DNA from 3 places in the Aquibium microcysteis genome. Region 3 is predicted to be linked to each of the others. Evidence: predicted binding sites of a transcription regulator. Region 3 holds the regulator's gene; each other region holds the start of a gene.
What was found. The regulator LexA, encoded in region 3, represses DNA repair genes until DNA is damaged. The targets are predictions, from matches to a motif close to TGTTCNNNNTGTGTTCNG.
Positions count from the first base shown of each region.

Region 1: a site for LexA is predicted at 1,205-1,222, ahead of IAI54_RS18390 (helicase-related protein). Genes of this name have one in related genera too.
Region 2: a site for LexA is predicted at 785-802, ahead of ruvC (crossover junction endodeoxyribonuclease RuvC). Genes of this name have one in related genera too.

Region 1 covers NZ_CP061080.1:3,943,013-3,945,278, reverse strand. The annotation lists gene IAI54_RS18400 (acetyl-CoA C-acetyltransferase) at 1-167, shown strand, start outside; gene phbB (acetoacetyl-CoA reductase) at 266-988, shown strand; gene IAI54_RS18390 (helicase-related protein) at 1,378-2,266, shown strand, end outside.
Region 2 covers NZ_CP061080.1:4,098,920-4,101,185, reverse strand. The annotation lists gene IAI54_RS19155 (carbonic anhydrase) at 1-198, shown strand, start outside; gene ruvC (crossover junction endodeoxyribonuclease RuvC) at 225-743, opposite strand; gene IAI54_RS19145 (TSUP family transporter) at 962-1,744, shown strand; gene rcdA (protease adaptor protein RcdA) at 1,751-2,266, opposite strand, start outside.
Region 3 covers NZ_CP061080.1:1,649,281-1,651,546, forward strand. The annotation lists gene lexA (transcriptional repressor LexA) at 410-1,123, shown strand; gene IAI54_RS07530 (ComEC/Rec2 family competence protein) at 1,117-2,266, opposite strand, start outside.

The DNA.
Region 1 (2,266 bases), 2.3 Mb from region 3:
TCAACGGCGGCGCCATCGCCATCGGCCATCCGATCGGCGCCTCTGGTGCGCGCATCTTCAACACGCTGGTGCACGAGATGAAGCGCCGCGGCGCGAGGAAGGGCCTGGCCACGCTCTGCATCGGCGGCGGCATGGGCGTCGCGATGTGCGTGGAAGCGATGAATTAAGGCAGTCGGGTTTCGGCAGTCGGCAGTCGGAAAAGGGGCAGGAAGTCCAGGTGCCGACTGCCGACTGCCGATTGCCCTAACCGAGGAGGAGACACGGAATGCCAAGGACAGCACTCGTCACCGGCGGATCGCGCGGCATCGGCGCGGCCATCTCGATGGCGCTGAAGGATGCGGGTTACAGGGTCGCAGCCAATTATGCCGGCAATGACGAAGCGGCGGCCAGGTTCACCGCCGAGACCGGCATCAAGACCTACAAATGGTCGGTGGCCGATTACGACGCCTGCGCGGCCGGCATCGCTGCCGTGGAGGCCGATCTCGGCCCGGTGGACGTGCTGGTGAACAATGCCGGCATCACCCGCGACGCGCCTTTCCACCGCATGACGCGCGAGCAGTGGACCGACGTCATGCGGACCAATCTCGACGGCGTCTTCAACATGACGCATCCGCTGTGGAACGGCATGCGCGAACGCAAATTCGGCCGCATCGTCACGATCTCCTCGATCAACGGCCAGAAGGGGCAGTTCGCGCAGGCGAACTACTCGGCCGCCAAGGCGGGCGACCTCGGCTTCACCAAGGCGCTGGCCCAGGAAGGCGCGCGGGTCGGCATCACCGTCAACGCGGTCTGCCCCGGTTACATCGGGACGGACATGGTGATGGCGGTGCCCGAAAAGGTGCGCGAGAGCATCATCGCGCAGATCCCCGTCGGCCGGCTGGGCGAGGCTGCCGAGATCGCGCGCTGCGTCGTCTTCCTCGTCTCGGACGACGCCGGCTTCATCACCGGCTCCACGATCACCGCCAACGGCGGCCAGTACTTCATCTGACGCAGGCGAAGGGATTTGCGGCGGCCGGTTCGCGCGAGCGACCGGCCGCCGCTGTTTTTGCTTGACGCGATTTCGGAGCGGTGCCGGCGGCCATCGCCGCGGCAGGCACAAGTGATTCAAATGATTCACGATATGGTAGGCGCGGGCGACACGACCAACCAGATGATGCGTCGAACAAAGCATGAATCACCCATAGTCAGCGATTCGTCTCCCTTTCGTTCGAGACTCGTTCCAGTTGCAGCGAATCTGGCCGCGGCCTCCGTTTTGCGATTGTCATCGCGGGCCGGAGTCCCTATGTCTCGGCGGCGTGTGGTACCGGTCGTGCCGGACCGGACTCCTGCGGGGGCGCAGTGTAGGGGCTAAGGCACGAAGGGCCGCATCTCCAGTTCATGAACGTGCACCCCTCCAAGTCATCGCCGTTGATCCTGTCGGGCCGGGATGTGACCGCCGTTCTCGGTCCCACGAACACCGGCAAGACCCATCTGGCGATCGAGCGCATGGTGGCGCACCCCTCGGGGATCATCGGGCTTCCGCTGAGGCTCCTTGCCCGCGAGGTCTACGGGCGCGTCGCAGAGAAGGTGGGTGTCGGAAACGTCTCGCTGATCACGGGCGAGGAGAAGATCCAGCCGCCCGGGGCGCGCTATTCCGTCTGCACCGTCGAGGCGATGCCCCGCGAGACGAGTGCCTCCTTCGTGGCCATCGACGAGGTCCAGATCGCCAACGATCTCGAGCGGGGCCACATCTTCACCGACCGGATCCTGCATCTGCGCGGCCGCGACGAGACGCTGCTGCTCGGGGCGGCCAGCATGCGCGGCATCCTGGAGAAGCTGCTCAAGGGCATCTCCGTCGTCACGCGGCCGCGCATGTCGCATCTGGCCTATGCCGGCTCGAAGAAGATCACCCGGCTGCCGCGCCGCTCCGCCATCGTCGCCTTCTCGGCCGACGAGGTCTACGGCATCGCCGAACTCATCCGTCGCCAGCGCGGCGGCGCGGCGGTGGTGCTGGGCGCCCTGTCGCCGCGCACACGCAATGCGCAGGTGGAGATCTACCAGTCGGGAGACGTCGATTTCCTGGTGGCGACGGATGCCATCGGCATGGGCCTGAACCTCGACGTCGATCACGTCGCCTTCGCGCAGAACCGCAAATTCGACGGCTTCCAGTACCGCGACCTGACGGCGGCCGAACTCGGACAGATCGCCGGACGCGCGGGACGTCACCTGCGTGACGGGACGTTCGGAGTGACGGGTCAGGTCGACCCGCTGGACGACGAACTCGTCG
Region 2 (2,266 bases), 2.4 Mb from region 3:
GCCGGCGAACGGCAGACCGCGCTGGAGCGGATCTCGATCCGCTTCTCGATCGCCAATCTGCGGACCTTTCCCTGCGTCAAGATCCTGGAGGACAAGGGCCGGCTGTCGCTGCACGGCGCCTGGTTCGACATTTCGACGGGAGAATTGTGGGCGATGAACCGCCAGTCGGGCGATTTCGAGCGGCCCGAACTCGCCTGAGGCGCGTGCGCGACCGCAGGCGCCGATCAGCCTGCCCTGGCCAGTGCCGCCAGACGCCCCGCCGCGCTCTGCCGGTGATGGGCATGGCAGATGGCGATCGCCAGCGCATCGGCAGCGTCGTCGCTGTCGAAGGCGGCCCGCGGCATCAGCACCTTCACCATCATGTGGATCTGCCGCTTGTCGCCATGGCCGACGCCGATGACGGTCTTCTTGACCGCGTTCGGCGCGTATTCGGAAACCGGCAGGCCGGCCAGCGCCGGCACCAGCATGGCCACGCCGCGCGCCTGGCCGAGCTTCAGCGTCGCGGTGGCGTCCTTGTTGACGAAGGTCTGCTCGACCGCCGCCTCGTCCGGCCGCTCGGCGTGGACGATGGCGGCGAGACCGTCGTGCAGCTGGCACAGGCGCGAGGCGAGATCGGCCTTGTCGTCGGACCGGATCGTGCCGGCGCCGAGGAAGCGCAGGGAATTGCCGCAGGCCTCGATGATGCCCCATCCGGTGCGCCGGAGGCCCGGGTCGATGCCGATGATGCGAATCGTCTCTGCCATGGACCTATCCTATGCGAGTCGAGGACCATTGCCATGCTGAAGTGAACAAATGAGAAACATTTCCACCGCCGTCCAGGGGACGGCGGCCGGAACCCGCCTGAAGCGTGCCGCGATCTTGCAGATCCGCGCCGCACGCTTCAGGTCCTTTTCTCCCATGTCTTTCCCCCGAACCGGTGCCCGCTTCCGGGAGACATGCGTCAGGGCGCGAGACGTGCACAGTGCCGACAGACCTGCCTGTCCCCGACGCCGCGCTTGGCGTGCTTCTGGTCACCGTGCTGCTGGCGGGCATCGCGCGCGGCCTTTCGGGCTTCGGTACGGGCATGATCGTCGCGCCCGTGGCCGGCGCGCTCTACGGCCCGCAGGCGGCGATCGTCGTCATCGTCATCATGGATTCGCTGCCGGTCCTGCCGGTGACGCTGCCGGCGCTCAGGCAGGCGCGCTGGCGCGATGTGCTCCCGGTGGCGGCCGGGCTGTTCGTGATGCTGCCGGTCGGCGTACTGCTCCTCAAGGCGGGCGATCCGGTGACGCTGCGGTGGGCGATCTCGATCGCCATCCTCGCCTGCGCGGCGGCGCTGTGGAGCGGCTGGACGTGGCGCGGACCGCGCAATGCGGCGGTCGCGGCGGGGGTGGGCGGCTTGGCCGGACTGCTCGGCGGCATGGCCTCCATTCCGGGTCCGCCGGTGATCCTCTACTGGCTCGCGTCCGGCCTGCCCGCCGCGCTGCTGCGGGCCAACCTGCTCACGCTGTTCTTCCTGGGAGAGGTGCTGTCGATCGGCAATCTCTGGACCGCGGGACTGTTCGACCGCGGGCCGGTGATGCTCGGCATCGCCGCTGCGCCGGTCTATTTCGCGGGGCTGGCCATCGGCGCAAGGCTCTATGGTCTGGCGACCGAGGCGACCTACCGGAGGGTGACCTTCGGCCTCATCGTGACTGCCGCGGTGCTGGCCTCGCCCGCGACCGAGTCGGGCGTCCGATGGGCGCTCGCGCTGTGGGGACCCTGATCGCGTTCAGCCGCGGCCGAAGGCGGTGTTGAGCAGCGAGATCTGGTCGGAAACCGGATTGGCGCGCGGCGGCTGCGCCGGCATCGCGCCGCTGCCGTAGATCTCGTCGTCCATGCGGCGGACCAGACCCTGCAGGCTCAGCGAGCGATCGACCAGATCCTTGAAGGCCTGCGGCAGTTCGTTCCAGCCGGGAACGTCGTTCTGGGCCGACGCCGTGTCGAGCCGCACCTTGGCCTTCTCGGCCGCGACCTGGTCGCGCGTCATCTCGCCGGAATTGGCGGCGCGCTGCAGGAGCAGCCAGGAGGCGATCTGCATCAGCCGCGTGGTCAGGCGCATGGATTCGGCAGCATAGAGCGTGGCTGCGAGGCGCGACAGCGTCTTGGCCGCGGCGCGGCCTTCGCCGTCGAGATACTCCGCAGTCTGCTCCACCAGCCCCATGCCCTCGTTGTAGAGCGGCTTGAACGACGCGGAGAAGATGCGCCGTTCGGCCAGCTTGATGGTCGTGGCATCGTGGCGGACAGG
Region 3 (2,266 bases):
GACACGCGAGCGAATGCTCGCCGTCTTCAGATGAGATGCGACCGGCTCGGCAGCCCGCCTCGGTGAGAATTCCATGAGCCCCGACAGACGCCCCTCTCGTAAGAGCCGGGCGACACCGGAATTCCCCTGCGACTTCCACGCCACGCCCCGCCTGCCAACCTATGCAACGCACGCGGAGAATTTACCAGCGGTTGACCGACCTTCGTCCCCAGCCGTCGGCGCTTCCATCCCCGGCGCCGCGGCTCGCCCATCGCGCCGGTCAGGCGGGCGTGGCAGCGGGAAGCGGCGCTGGCCGGTTTCTGCGCATGCGCGGTGACCGGATCCGAACAAAGCGATTGCGGAACAAGACTGGAACAGATAGGTTTGTTCCGGTTTTGTTTTTCGCACGATTCCTTCCGGGGGTGGACCCATGCTGACCCGCAAGCAACACGAACTGCTGCTCTATATCCACGAGCGTCTGAAGGAGACGGGCATACCGCCGTCCTTCGACGAGATGAAGGAGGCGCTCGATCTCGCCTCCAAGTCGGGCATCCACCGCCTGATCACGGCGCTGGAGGAACGCGGTTTCATCCGGCGGCTGCCCAACCGCGCCCGCGCGCTGGAAGTGCTGCGGCTGCCCGATTCGATTGCGCCCGGCCTCGGCGCGCCGCGGAAGTTCTCGCCCAGCGTCGTGGAGGGCGGACTAGGCAGGAAGCCGGAAGCGAGTCCCGCGCGCACGGCCAGCAACGACGACAACGCGAACGGTGTTTCGATCCCGGTGATGGGCCGCATCGCCGCCGGCGTTCCGATCGACGCCATCCAGCACCAGACCCATTCGGTCGTGGTGCCGCCGGACATGCTGGCGGGCGGCGACCACTACGCGCTGGAGGTGAAGGGCGATTCGATGATCGAGGCCGGCATCCTCGACGGCGATACGGTCATCATCCGCAATACTTCCAGTGCCACGCCCGGGGACATCGTGGTGGCGCTCGTCGACGGCGAAGAGGCGACGCTGAAGCGCTTCCGCCGCAAGGGCGCGTCGATTGCGCTCGAAGCGGCCAACCCCGCCTACGAGACGCGGATCTTCGGACCCGACCGCGTCAGCGTCCAGGGCAAACTGGTCGGCCTCATCCGGCGTTACTGAGCCGGCGCGTCCGGGCTCCTGCCGGCCGGAGCACCTGCGCTGCTTTCGTCCGGCTTCCGCCTTTCGGGCTCATAGGGCGGCATGCCGCGCGCCTCGCGCGAAAAGCTCCGGTGCGCATGCCAGGGTCTGAAGGGTTCGCGTATGGCGCGGCGGAGCGCGACGTTTGCTCCCCTCCCCTCGCCGGCCGCCGTGAATCGTCCTTCCGCACTGCCGCGGCGGGCGAGATCGCGCCTCGTGAGCACGGTCGTGGAACTGCCGGCGGGACAGGGGGCAGCGACCGTCGCATCCTCGATCACCATGAGGGCGGCGGTACCGCAATGCCCTGATGCCGACACCCCCTCGCTCACCCAGACGACCAACGCGCCGCTGGCATGGCGGGCAGCACAGGCTCCGCCGGTGCAGGTGAACGGCGTGTCGGGCTCCGGCGGCGAGAACGGCTGCGGCACGCCGGATGCCTGCTCGGCTCCGCCCGAAGTCATCACCGGCCGGACGACTGCGCCGGCCATGGCCGCATCCATCCATATCCCGGTGACGAAGTCGCTCGGTCGCGGCCGACTGACGGAGAGGTCGCCGTTGCCCATGCGCATGGCGACCAGGCGGCCGTCGTCCGATACGAACAGATCCGGCAGGTCGCGGCCCGCGATGATGGCGAGGCCGGCGACGAGCAGCGGCAGGGCGAGCAGGCGCAGCCATGTGGTCAGCACGGTCGCCAGCACGAGGGCCACCGTCAGCGTCAGCACTGCTGCCGCCGGGATGGCGCCGACGGCGTCGATCGGCGTCAGCTCCGCCAGCCGGCGCGCGACCGCCAGCATCACGCCGATGCCCCAGCCCATCAGGTCGAGCGCCGGCCCGTCGAGCCCGAACGGCATCAGCACGCCGGCGAGCACCGCCGACGGCATGACGACGAGCGACACCACGGGCATGGCGAGCAGGTTCGCCACGAGACCGAGCGGCGAGGCCCGGTGGAAGTGCCACACGCCGTAGAGCGCCGTCGCCGTCCCGGCGATCAGCGAGGTCGCCGCGATGCCGCCGGCATAGGCGAGGCCCTTCCCGAGCAGGGCCCGCGGCAGCGCGCGGTCGTGGTTCCGCCCGCCGCCCGGCGGGTGGCGAAGGCGCCGCTCCGACCAGGCGGCATAGGCGGCG